2 linked regions of the Stieleria sp. JC731 genome follow. The protein of the gene in region 1 interacts with the protein of each later gene in a pairwise test. Links are inferred from orthologs where the notes say so. Each region holds a gene or a part of one and is shown in the gene's direction. Other genes may lie near its edges.

Region 1 (8,092 bases):
AGAACACTTTGAAAGCTCGCTTCCCATGGAGACCGCATTATATCGACGGACGACCGCAGTTCGACATTGAAGGGCGAAACGCTGCAAAATGTCACCCGGGATGTTGCTTTGAAACAACATAAAACACTCACCAGATGGAGCCCGATTGCAACAGCCAGAACGATTCTGCCGGTTAGTGCGTTCAGGACTGATGGATTTCCTTTTGGGACCAAGACGGCATTTCGATTGCGGTCGACGACGCTTCGAAGTGACCTAGCGTTGGCTGTAGATCGGGCGAAGGAAGCTCTCATTCCATTCACCCGATGACATCCCCCCGTGAACCCCACGACATGATCGGACCGCCTGATATGGGCTTTTTGAAACGCATCCTCCGAAACAACACGGCCGAAGAAACTGGATCGGTCTTCACACCGGGAAGCTTCGAAGCTTTGTCGGAAGAAGAACTGCAAACGCATATGGGCATCAAGTCCTATGGCCCGTTTGACCTGACCGATGCCATTCGCCCCAGCTACGACCTACAAGTTGTCCCGAAGCAAGGCTTTCGATTCGACGAATATGTCGATGACAGTAGCCAAGTTCGCACCCCCGTGATCATGGCGTCGGTTACCCGCCGTTCGATCATGGACTTGTTCCTCGAACTGATCGACCATCTAGGTCCAGTCGTCGACGTCGTACTGGAAACAAGCCATCACCACAATTCACACAATCAAGATCTTTATCGTGAGCACATCGATATGCCGGTGCTCAAAAGTGTGTTGCTCGACCACGAAGACTTGTTGCTCAACGATGGCTGTACCGGCGTCGCGGTGATTAACCCTTCGCTACGACAAGAAGTCCAGCTTGACGAACACAAGCTGATCATCGTCTACGGCAAGCCACTGAACCACTTTGAAAAGACCTTCATTGATGGTGATGTCTACCCAGACGAAAAACTGAAATTCATTACCGAAGCCGAGCATGTTCACAGCAGCAGCGAAGCGTTCTTCGATCAATTTAATACGCTGAAACACCGCTTGGGCATGGACACCGATGACTATTCGGGCTGCTGCTAAGCAAGCTTGCCCGATCTGTTAAAGCCCTCGCCCAAATAGGCTTCTTTTAAGAGCGGACCAACTTCGTATTGGTGCCGCTCTTTTTTTGCGCCCACAGCCAACCGGGCTGTGAAAGGCCGGTTCAAATTCCTAACCGACCATTTACCCCCACCGCACGTTGCTCTAGGATCCCGGTAACACCGTAGGATCGCAGTAGCATTCATAGCCTTCGGTTCGCCCGGTCGCACTTTTACCCAGAAGCGATCCTTGCCTCCAAAGCAGAAGAAACCTTCGGTCCGTGTCGCATTCTGCCAATGTCCCTCGTTTCAATTGGTCACCATGATTCTGGTAATCAGCGCCAGCTTGAACCCCGGAAGCCGCAGCCGATTGCTGGCGACGGCTGCAAAAACCCTGCTCACAGACGCCCACCAAGAAGTCGCCTGGTACGACCTCGCTGAATCGCCGCTTCCTTTCTGTGACGGCGCATCTGCGTACGGCGATGCCAACGTCATCGAATTGGGCAAGCTGATCGAATCTGCCGATGCCGTCATGATCGCTTCACCGATTTACAACTACGACGTCAACGCCGCGATCAAAAACGCGGTCGAACTCACTGGCAAGAAGTGGACCGGAAAAGTCGTCGCGATGATGCTGGCTGCCGGTGGCGCGGGCAGCTACATGAGCGCGATGGGACTTGCCAATAGCTTGATGCTCGATTTCCGCTGCCTGATCGTGCCAAGGTTCGTCTATGCGACTGGCGATGCCTTCGAAGGCAACGAAATTAGCAACGAAGCTATCCAAACCCGCCTCGAACAGATGGTCAACGAAACCATTCGCTTGGCAAAAGCACTCGCCCAATAAGATTTCGTCATCGTATTGATCGATGATCGGCGATTGCTATGGCGAGGAATCCAAATATAAGCGGCTTGCCTTGATAAAGGCCTGCACCGCATGCGGGACCCGATAGCGAACCGTGCGTCCCGAGCGAACGCGGTCCCGAATTTCTCGGCTTGATATTTCGATGATGGGCATCTCGATGACGTTCGCCCGAAACAGTTCGATCCTTGATGGCTGGATGATTCTGTCAAGCACCGAAAAATCGATCGGGGGCTCGCCACCTCGCTGCACCACTGCAAGCTGAACGAGCGAAAGCAGCTTTTCGGGTTGATGCCATTTTTGCATCGACGCTAGCGAATCACTACCGATGACCAAAAACAGCTCCGCAGATGGAAACTCCTGCGCTATCTCATCGATCGTATCAACCGAGTAGCTAACACCTTGTCGACGTATCTCTCGATCGTCCATCACAAAGCCATCTCGCCCGCTGACGGCCAATCGAACCATTTCGGCTCGCTGATCCGCGGTCGCGACCGCCCCCCCGGGCTTGAGTGGCTGCTCAGCTGTCGGGATCCAGTGCAGTCGATCCAGGTTCAACGACTCCATCGCTGCTTCACCGATCCAAAGGTGTCCAAGATGAACGGGGTCGAATGAGCCGCCAAAAATTCCCAAACGCATTCGTCGCTTTCCTAACTCGTGACCAAACGGACGGATCCAATCAGCAGTCTCAACGATTCCATCACACCAAGACCAACCGTGTCACCGGCCATCAAACAATTCGCCGTGACTGCGTTTCGACGATTCAAATGGTGACGGAATCCCTTATGCTGACCGATGTCCACGCTACAACGCCTTGCACCAATGGCCAACCCGATGGCCGTTCCAACATGTCACCTCCGTTCCCATCCGATCATCACGCCCCCCGATCCGACGATGGGGATCAGCCAAAACAGGGTAAAAGAGCTCCAAGCGTCGAACACCATGCCGATCCCAAACATCGTATCTCGCTGCCCGCAAAGACACACCGTCGGGCACCGGCGACGGACGCAGAATCCCAAACTGGCCCCAGACGAACGGTCGATGGAGGACTCACCGCCCCAGGTTTTGACGAATTAGATTCGGTCCCATACGCGGAACTCGAAAAACGCGACTCCCTCGACCTGGATTCCAAACCGGATGACGGCACCACACAAGGCGAATTGTTTGATACTGATCCGCCGCCATGGGAACTGGAAACCGAAGATGACACCGCGATCGCCTGTGTCGTGTTCCGTGAAGCGCCGTTCGGCCCCTACGACTATCGTATCCCGGACCGCTTTCGCGATACCCTTCAGCCGGGCATGCGAGTTCATGTGCCTTTGGGACGGCGAAAGCAACCGACCACCGGGTGGTGTATCGAAACGAAAGTCGGCGCAAGTGGCGGACGTTCACTCAGCGATGTCAGCGAAGTCCTCGACGGCGAACCGCTGTGCGACCGGGCATTGGTTCGACTGGTCACATGGATGAGCCACTATTACCAGTCGCCAGCAGGACAAGTCTTCGACGCCCTAATTCCCAGCAGTGTCCGCTCGCAAGCCGGTACGCGAGAACGTCTCTATCTGACGCCGGCGCCTATCACGAAAGACGAATCAACCGTCGAAGCCTTACCACCAAAACAACAGCGTGCCTTGCGATTGCTGATCGCTGCTGGCCGGCCGATGACCGAGTCGCAATTGATGGTGCATGCCGATTGTACCGCTGCCCCTGTGCGGGCTCTGCGTAAAAAAGGCATGGTCACGGAATCTAAACAGCGTGAAATGTCTTCCGGAATGACCACCCGCTGGCAAGCGAGTGATGGCGAATCCGTCGAAAAACACGAACTGACTGACGAGCAGTCCGCGGCCTTAGACAAGATTACCGAAGCAGTCGATTCCGCCGAACCGCGAACGCTTCTGTTGCATGGCGTGACCGGCAGCGGCAAAACGGAGGTCTACATCAAAGCCATCGAACATGTAGTCAAATACGGCCGCGCCGCGATCGTCCTGGTCCCCGAGATCAGCTTGACGCCACAAACACGCGGCCGATTTGAACGACGCTTTCAGTCGGTTGCCGTCCTGCACAGTCAGATGACTCCGGCAGAACGGCACTACCAATGGCAACGCATTCGCCGCGGGGAAGTCCAGGTTGTCGTCGGCCCACGCAGCGCCGTATTCGCACCGCTGCCACGTCTTGGACTGATCATCCTTGATGAAGAACACGACGGTTCGTTTAAACAAGACAGCCAGCCTCGCTACCACGCGCGTAAAGTCGCCTATGCCAGAGCGCGGTCACTGAAGATTCCGCTGCTACTGGGAAGCGCCACGCCGTCATTGGAATCATGGCACGCCACCGCAACCGGACACGCCGAACTGATTTCGATGCCGCACCGCGTCGGACATCGTCCGATGCCTGACGTGCAACTGGTCGACTTGCGTGTCCGCGACGAACGATCGATGGGTGGCTCCATCAGCCGCCAACTTCACTTGGCCGTCAACGAAACCTTACGGGAGAAAGGTCAGATCATTCTGTTGCTCAATCGCCGCGGCTTTGCGACAACGATTCAGTGCCCTGCGTGCGGTCACGTCGTCGCCTGTCCGGAATGCGAGATGCCTTTGACCCACCATCGCGATGGCAGCAAGGCCGTTTGCCACTACTGCGATTACACCATTGCCACACCGCCGTGGTGCCCCGAATGCAAGTTCGATGGCATTCGCTACAGCGGACTTGGCACCCAGAAATTAGAAGTCGAAGTCAAAGCACGATTTCCCAACGCGCGTGTCGCTCGCATGGACAGCGATACGATGCGACGTCCCGGAAGCCACCAAAAAGTCCTTGCGGCATTCCGCAGCGGTGAAATCGATTTGTTGCTCGGCACGCAGATGATTGCCAAGGGACTGGACTTCCCCAACGTCCTGCTGGTGGGAGTGATCAACGCCGATGCCGCACTGCACTTCCCAGACTTTCGCGCGGGCGAAAGGACGTTTCAACTCGTGACACAAGTTGCCGGGCGAACGGGACGTGGCTCACGGGGCGGGCGTGTAATTGTGCAGACATTTTCGCCGGAACATATGGCGATCCAAGCCGCCTCGCGACATGACTATGTCCAATTCGCCAACGCGGAAATCGCCAACCGTCGTAAGTTCAACTACCCACCGCTGGGATCGGTCGCCAGGATCATCATCCGTGGCACGGTCGAAGACGTTACCGAAGCGACGGCTTATCTGCTGCTGCAACGATTGGAATCGGCCCGAGAAAGGCTGGGTGCCGAAGTCCGTATTCTTGGGCCTGCCCCGCCACCGATCGTGAAATTGCGTGGGAAATATCGCTTTCACCTGCTGCTACAGTCGATCGATCCGTTGCAACTTGGGGCGACAATCCGAATGGCGACGAAGTCTTTCAAAATCCCAGAGAAAGACGACGTCCAATACGTCGTCGACATCGACCCGCTCGACATGCTCTAGGTCGTGATCTCATTCAGCGAATGATAAAACGTGAAAGCAAACCATCGCTGATTCGTCCTCGTACCGACTACCTGAGTAGCCATGTCGGAAGCCAGCTTATTTCGCTTTGCGTTTTTCGCGGCTCGCGATTCGCTTCATTTTCTTTAGATCGCTCTCGGCCACCACCCAGCCTCGACAATTCCGCGCGCCACAACAGCACTTCGGAATCCACCATTGGGCTTCCCACTGGTAGTCGAACGTCAACTCAGTTCCCGGTTCGATATTGCAGCGGGCAACCAAACCGTTGGAGGTATCGGTGACCTGCACCATGTCGCAATTGGGATTGCAGGAATGGTTGATGTAGGCCCCCGGAATTGTCGGCTCGAGGTACCAATTGTCATCCAAGTTCATCGCGTAAGTCGAACCGTCGTAGACATCGGCGGCGATCAGTTGGCCGGTGATCTCGATTACCAGCTCGCCCGGCAAGAATTGTCGCGAGGCAATAATGCCGCGTCCTTTTCCTTTCAGCTCCGCAACGTAAACATCGCGGTCTTCGTAGGCTCGGTAGCCGTAATCCTTGTCGACTTGGGCCTGAAGCTTGCGGCGCCGTTTCTTTGATAGTTCCATTCTCGAAGACTTTCTATGATCCAAATGTATCCTGAAGCGAACATCGGTTTGACCACGCCCTAGCGCAATGCGACCATCCCAGATGATGTACTCTTCCTAGCACATTTAAAAGGGTTCACACACGAAATTCACAACACTGATCCGGTGAACCGGAGGTAGTCGACTCCTCCACCTTTAGAAACAGCTTACGCCGATTGAAAACGCGGTAGTGAAAGGCACGCATTCGATTCGGAGAATCGAACAACAGTGTCTCTCAACTTTCCAAGTAGAGCCGCAACCCGGCGAGAACCTCGCCAGCTTGAATATCGCTCAAATGCCCGGGTCCCAGCAATGTATGCTTTCGATTCGGAGAATCGAACGACATTGTCCCTCAACTTTCCAAGTTGAGTCCCAACCCAAACCTCACCGGCTCAAAAACGTTATCCTTATTCGAAATTTCAGTGTAGCTGCACGCTCTCGATTCGGAGAATCGAGCGACACTCAGCACACCCAGATGGTTTCTTGCTGGGCCATTATGTCTCAATTCACCGGTGAGCTATTCGACCACAACGCGGAATTTGAGCAATGGGATCGAACCCGACCTCATCGTCATCAGCCAGCTGTCATTTGCTTTTTGACCATTCGACTGAATGACTCGATTCCCAAACCGGTCATTCTCGGTTGGCATCGCGAGCGAAGGGAGTATCTCCAGCGATTGGGCATCTCGGTCGGTAGCTACTGGAAATCGGGTTACGCACAACTCGCGACGGAACAACAAGCCGATTTCAACAAGCACTTTTCAAGACAACGCGAAATGACACTCGACGCATGCCATGGCGAGTGTCACCTACAGCAGCAGCATCTCCGAGACGAAGTGGCTCGTTCGCTAGAGTCCTTTCATGGTCAACGATATTGGATGGGCGACTATGTCATCATGCCCAATCATTTGCATTGCCTGGTCGCGTTCCGAGACAACGACATTGCCAAGACCCAACCCGGCAGCTGGATGCGTTTTTCGGCACGAAAGATCAATCCATTGCTCAAGCGAACCGGAGCATTCTGGTTTCCCGAACCGTTTGACCATTTGGTGCGAAGCGAGCGGCAGTTGCAGTACTTGAGAGGCTACATTGCAGACAATCCTAAAAAAGCAAATTTGAAACCAGGAACCTTCACGTACCGAAGGTCGCAAGGTGCTTTCTAATGTCCCTCAACTTTCCAAGTTGAGACCAGACAAGCCACTGACCCATTTAGATACGTTCCGAAGCTTGGAATCAGACCCGCAATCGATTCGGAGAATCGATCGACATTGTCCCTCAACTTTCCAAGTTGAGATGCTTCGACAGGGGTTGCATCAAGCATGGAAACTGGCGTGATCTCGATTCGGAGAATCGAGGGACATTGTCGCTCAACTTTCCAAGTTAGTTTCTCACTTAAGTGACTTGCGCTGCCGTACCAGAGGCCTAACCTCACTCGATCGTCAAAGCTACAATCATGCTGCTCTAGCCAGACTGAGGCAAGAAGCCTCCACTAGCAACCAACGTCTGTCACCCACCAACAACGATGGGCGAGGCCCCAACAATGACCGAATCCGAGTTCGAATTTACTCAGTCAGAAACGTTCGGCCAAACCGATATTGGCCAACGTCGCGCGATCAACCAAGACCAATTCTTGATCGCTGAACTCAGTAAATCGATGCTGGTTTCGGCATCTAGCCTGGAAGAAATCCCGGCTGGCCGCTTTCACGGTCGAATGCAGGGCCAAGTGCTGCTGGTTGCCGACGGCATGGGCGGCCACGCGGCAGGCGAAAAAGCCAGCAGCGTCGCAGCGCAGCATCTGATCTCGCGACTGTTAAACAGTGTCCATTGGTTCTTCCATTCGGACGAAGACAGCGAAGAAGTCTTTGTCGATGCCCTTCGGCGATTGCTGCGGGATGCTCATTCCAGGGTTCTGGCCGAAGCCCAAGGTGATTCCAATAACGCTGGCATGGGAACCACATTGACGATGGCCTACATCAATTGGCCAACCATGTATGTCGTCCACGCCGGTGACAGCCGTTGCTACCTGATCCGAAATGGTGCCCCCAAGCAAGTCACTAAAGACCACACACTCGCCAGGCAAATGGTCGAAGCCGGAGGGATGAAGCCGGAAGACGAAGCGACC
Region 2 (5,252 bases), on another replicon or contig:
ACCCGGCATAACGTCGGCTTTATCGTGGCCCACAAAGTTGCGGTGCTCACCTCGGCTGGCGGGACGAAAGTTAAATTCGAAGGCGAGCTTGCTGAGTCTTCGATCGGAGGCGAAAAGGCGGCGATCCTCCTGCCGCAAACATTCATGAACGCCAGTGGGCAAAGCGTCCGCAAGGCAATGGATTTTTACAAGTTGCAACCCTCAGATTTGCTGGTCATTTGTGATGACTTGAATCTGCCGGGTGGCAAAATTAGGTTGCGGCCGTCCGGTAGTGCCGGGGGCCAAAACGGATTGAAGGACATCATCCGACATCTCGGTACCGAGTCGTTTCCACGACTGCGGGTCGGGATCGGACGCCCTCCTGAAGGTTGGGCGGTAACCGACTATGTCTTGGGAAAATTTTCCAAGCAAGAACAAGAGACCTTCGAGGCTGCGACAACGCGTGCGGCTTATGCGGCAATCAGCTTTGTTACCGACGGAGTTGATCAGACGATGAGCCAATTCAACGCGAGTTCGGCAGAACCGAAGTAACCTGACAAAAGTGAAAGAGTAACGTCGTGGCGAAGAACACTTACGAAACACTGTGCATCCTAGACAGCAACCACTACGCTCGGGATCCCGGTGGGGTTAGCAAGCAGATCGAAGATCTGATCACCGAAGCTGGTGGCAAAGTCGAAGTCAACCGACTTTGGATGGAGCAGAAGTTGGCCTACCCAATCGAAGGTCACCAAAAAGGTACCTATTGGTTGACTTACTTCGAAATGGAAGGACGCGAAGTTCCTAAGTTGGATCGTGCATTCCAACTTTGCGAGCCAGTTCTGCGTCAGATGACGATCAAGTTGGATCCTCGTTTGGTCGAGCCAATCCTGGCGAACGCACGTGGTGCATCACCCGTCGCTCCGTCAGGCGAAGCTGCTGCGGCTAGCGATGATAATGACGACAGTGACAGCGATAGCGACGACTGATTCGACCGAGATTCGTTGTTGAGCGGGCAAGTTTGATTGTGTCAGGCTGTCCTCGATGTCGTCCCATTGCGTTTTCGCAGTCACGGCGGAGGAATCGTCGCAATCAGCCCTGTTCATCACCGGTTTGATCTCTAGAATAGAGTCCTCGTTTTGCGGCCGGGTTGCGGCGGCATGTTTCCTCATCGAACTACGCTAGCACAACCAGGGTCAAAATGGCCAGTTTTAACCGAGTCATTCTGGTCGGGAATCTGACGCGTGATATTGAATTGCGTTACATTCCCAGCGGCCAAGCCGTCTCCGACGTCACGATTGCCGTCAATGATCGTCGGAAAACTGCCAACGGAGACTGGGTCGAGGAAGCCTGCTTTGTCGATGTGACATTGTGGGGCCGAAACGCGGAAGTCGCGAGCGAATACCTGTCCAAGGGTTCGCCGGTCTTGATTGAAGGCCGACTGAAACTGGATCGTTGGGAAACCGACGGTCAAAAGCGGAGTAAGCTGCGAGTGATTTGTGAGAAAATGCAAATGCTCGGAGGACGCTCCGGTTCCGGTGGTCCTGGCGGACCGTCGCGACAACATACGGGGGAATACGAAAGTCATTACGATTCCTCCGACCATGATTCGCATTCAGGTGCCGGTGCACGTGATGCGCAACCTACCGGCGGCGGAGCCGGGTACGAAGACCCAAACATTCCATTCTGATTGCAGCAACTTGATCGAAACCGCCACGACGCAAGGATCGGTCAAGTATCACGACGCTAAGTCGGTCAAGTAATCAGATCATCCCATAACCACTCGCACAGAAATAGAACGATGCCACGTCACGGACGCACCGTCAAACGACCCTTCAAGCGGCTTCCACAAGGTCCTAATGGCGGAATTCAATTGCTGCTCATTCACAACGTTGAGCACCTTGGAAAGCAAGGCGAGATCGTCGAAGTCAAGCCAGGCTTCGCTCGCAACTACTTGCTGCCACAAGGGATGGCAACGATCGCGACCGAGCACCACAAGCGAATGGTCGAGAAGCACCGTGAAAAGTTGCGTGCGATCGAATTGGAAAAGCTCAAGAGCTACCGCGATCTGGCCGACGAACTAGGCAAGCAGTCGATCACGATCGAAGCCAATGCGAACGACGAAGGTCATTTGTACGGCAGCGTCGGACCTCACGAAATCGTCGGTGCTTTGAAAGAAGCTGGCTTCAACATGGCCAACGATCAGATTCGCCTCGACGGTCCACTTCGTGAACTTGGTCTGTACACAGTGAAGATTCACTTGCATAGCGAAGTCGACGCAAGCCTCAAGGTCTGGGTTGTTCCAACCGCAACCGAAGACGCACCTACCGCTGGCTAATCACTGGCGAAATACTGACTCGCTCCATGAGATGGTGTGAGTCTTTGAGGCAATAGAAAGGTACATGCATGGCGATCTTGCCATGCATCTTGTGCCAAATCAAATCACCAGGGGCTGTGGCGGAACTGGCAGACGCGCTGGATTTAGGTTCCAGTTTCTTCGGAAGTGCAGGTTCGACTCCTGTCAGCCCTATCGCCGCTTCTCTTCATTGAGAAGCGGCTTTTTTATGCGCAAAGGATGCGGTTGTTACAGATTACTGATCTGGTCTCCGCATAACTCATTCCTCGACAACCGTCGGCGGTTCAATGACCCTTGGTGTCGAGAATCGGAGGGCTGGCAGGAGCAAGAAGGTGGCCAACGCACCTAGGCCTATCAGCAAAAGCAAGAATCGCAGTGGGTTGAATCGGCGAGATTGTTCCGAAGGCTTGCTCGGTGGCTCGTAAGGATTTGAGTTATTCATGTCGCTAGTTTAGCGAGGTGAGAGAGCACTCGGGGCGAGCCAATCGGTTTGGTTTCCTCGCCGGGTCGCCTCGTTTATTCCGAGCCTGCAAAGCTGAAGCGAATTGGGAGAATGGAAGAGCGGAGAAGGCGTCGAAGTTGAAGTTCGATAACCGTGGCTAACGCCATGCGGCTAATGGGGATGGAAGTTGAAGTTCGATAACCGTGGCTAACGCCATGCGGCTAATGGATGATGGAAGTTGAAGTTTGACAACCGTGGATAACGCTATGCGGCTGATGGAGGATGGAAATCCTGGAGGAGGCGTCGACTAAGCGTTGCTTGGTGCTAGTTGTGGCGTAAGAGCGGCTTTTTCAGACGACGGAAATATGAATCTGAATGTGGTACCCGTATGGGGTTCCGATTCTATTTCTATCTGTCCTCCAAGCATCTGGCAGGCCTCTTTTACCGCCGCCATTCCCACGCCACGTCCGGATATCTCCGTGACTGTTTCTTTCGTGGACAAGCCGTCTGCAAGAATTGCATCGGCTAATTCGTCTTCGGTTTCGCAGGGCAGTCCAAGCATTTTGCAGCGGGCTGCAACTTTGACCCAGTTGATACCTCCGCCGTCGTCAGCGACTTCAAAAACGAATAAGTCTGAAGACTCTTGCGCTTTCAAATGGACGTGACCACTGGAGTCTTTTCCGAGCTGAGCTCGTTCATCAGCGGACTCAATCCCATGATCGATGGCGTTGCGTACCACGTGTACCACGGAACTCCAAAAAGCATTCCAGCCGTCGCATTGGGGTTGTCGGATATCTTCGGCGAGTACATCGACTTCCAAATGCTCCTTTCCTAAACGCTGAGCCAGCTGACGCGCACGTTCCGCGATTAGCTCTAGGCGTTTGCTGACCTTGTCCCAGCTCCATTGCCGCATCATCATCGCGAGATTTTCACTCGATTCGCCGTTTTCAGCGGCCTGCACCGCGGCGTCATAAGCTTTCTTGTCGATCGAGATTTGGTCGGCTCGTTCGATATCGATGATTGTTGAGATCCGGCCGCGGATCGATGTCCATTGAGCTGCGATTAGGTCTCGCTGTGTGTTGGTGCAACCACCATTTTCATCGCGTAATTCATTCTCCAGCTCATGAATCCATCGGGCGAATTGATGCATCCCGAAGAGACCACAGTTACCTTTGAGCGTATGGATCCAGCGACGTTGTTCCGCGTCGGATCCTTGTCCACAGGTAAGCTTCGAAACCAAGCGATCGGATTCTTTGACAAACTCGAGCAAGCTTTTGGGGTCACGAACGAAATGTGAGAAAATCGCCATCTGTTCGCGTTGTACTTCGCTGGCTCGTTCGGCCTCCAACTCGGATGTGATATCAGTGCAGATGACCAAGATGTGTTCCAGCCGATCTCCCAGAAGAACCGGTCTGTAACCAAGTCGGAATTCTTTTCCGTCGTGGTGAAAACGGCTTGGCAGTTGATCGATCCCCAGTTCGATCGGCATCCAGTCGTAAGAGAGTTGTTCCCATCCGACTTCAAGGCTGTCTGCTAGGGTTTGATCATAACCTTGTAGCCAATCCCAGATCGTTTGGCCTGCCTCGGGTGGCTCAAACCAGTCACAAAATCGTGCCGACGGATCGTTGGCAAACGTGCCATCAAGGCGAACCATGACCAATCCCTCTGCAACATTGTTGACGACCAACATTGCGGAGGCATGTGCGAGTTCGGCTTTCTCGCAGGCCTGCTCCGCAATCGCGGTCGCGGACTGCAGTTTCGTCGCTGAAACTTTTTGCGCGGCACCAAATGAAAGGGCTGCGGCGACGACTACGGTGATCAACCCCACTGCGATGATCAGCCGGTAGGTGCTCTCGAAGGCATCCGGAATGGGAGTGGTCGGAAACGGATAGTAGTCATCGAGGCAGTACAGTAGCACTATCGTCGCCAATGACACGCCGTACCAAAACAGACCCGAGCGGCAACCTCCGATCATCGTCGCGATCAGGGGTGCAAAGTAGAACCAGCATAGACCGGTCGCATTGATCCCGCCGGTTGTGAAGATCACCCCGGCGACCCCGTAAAAGCACGTCATCGCCATCAAGTTGCCGGCGATCTTGGTCGATTCCGTCCACCGGAACATCAAGAATGCCAGTGGAGCGGTAAAGAAAGCTTGCCCGGGGGCCATTGCCGGTAAGGGCAACCCCATCGCAAGGTAGACCAATGAATAAGTCGACCCCGCGAAGAACACGATGATGGCGCTATTGATCGTAAGGCGACCGATGCGCAGCTTCTCGGCGTCACCTGTTCGGTAGGCGCTCGGTAGTGCCTGATCGACCCAGCGAACCACTCGTTCGCGTGCGCGGTGAAGGCATGACAGGTTCAAGGTAGGAATCCTTAATTGGGGATTCCCAACCCTAGCCCATCGGCTACTCCGCGATGTTGGCACTTTTCCCGATTTATTTAGGGCTATCCCTATAAGGATGTCCGTTTGTGATC

The links. The genes of interacting proteins can lie anywhere in the genome.
Region 2: the proteins of priA (region 1) and ssb interact in binary tests that used the Escherichia coli proteins (3 or more experiments, as listed by UniProt). The link is inferred for Stieleria sp. JC731 from one-to-one orthologs.

The regions. Positions count from the first base shown.
Region 1 is NZ_JAJKFQ010000001.1:989,388-997,479, reverse strand. The notes cover bases 2,119-5,547. They hold priA (primosomal protein N'), read left to right. Parts: upstream 2,119-2,518; coding sequence 2,519-5,347; downstream 5,348-5,547. Other genes in these bases: LOC67_RS03240 (SET domain-containing protein), read right to left, coding at 5,444-5,547; nadD (nicotinate (nicotinamide) nucleotide adenylyltransferase), read right to left, coding at 2,119-2,546. In the rest of the region: hypothetical protein, read left to right, coding at 303-1,052; NADPH-dependent FMN reductase, read left to right, coding at 1,371-1,892; more of nadD, read right to left, coding at 1,929-2,118; more of SET domain-containing protein, read right to left, coding at 5,548-5,953; hypothetical protein, read left to right, coding at 6,468-7,133; PP2C family protein-serine/threonine phosphatase, read left to right, coding at 7,511-8,092.
Region 2 is NZ_JAJKFQ010000011.1:494,073-499,324, forward strand. The notes cover bases 1-2,921. They hold ssb (single-stranded DNA-binding protein), read left to right. Parts: upstream 1-1,177; coding sequence 1,178-1,666; downstream 1,667-2,921. Other genes in these bases: pth (aminoacyl-tRNA hydrolase), read left to right, coding at 1-531; rpsF (30S ribosomal protein S6), read left to right, coding at 558-965; rplI (50S ribosomal protein L9), read left to right, coding at 1,778-2,314. Outside these bases: ATP-binding protein, read right to left, coding at 3,082-5,139. UniProt on the Escherichia coli protein: Plays an important role in DNA replication, recombination and repair. Binds to ssDNA and to an array of partner proteins to recruit them to their sites of action during DNA metabolism. Acts as a sliding platform that migrates on DNA via reptation.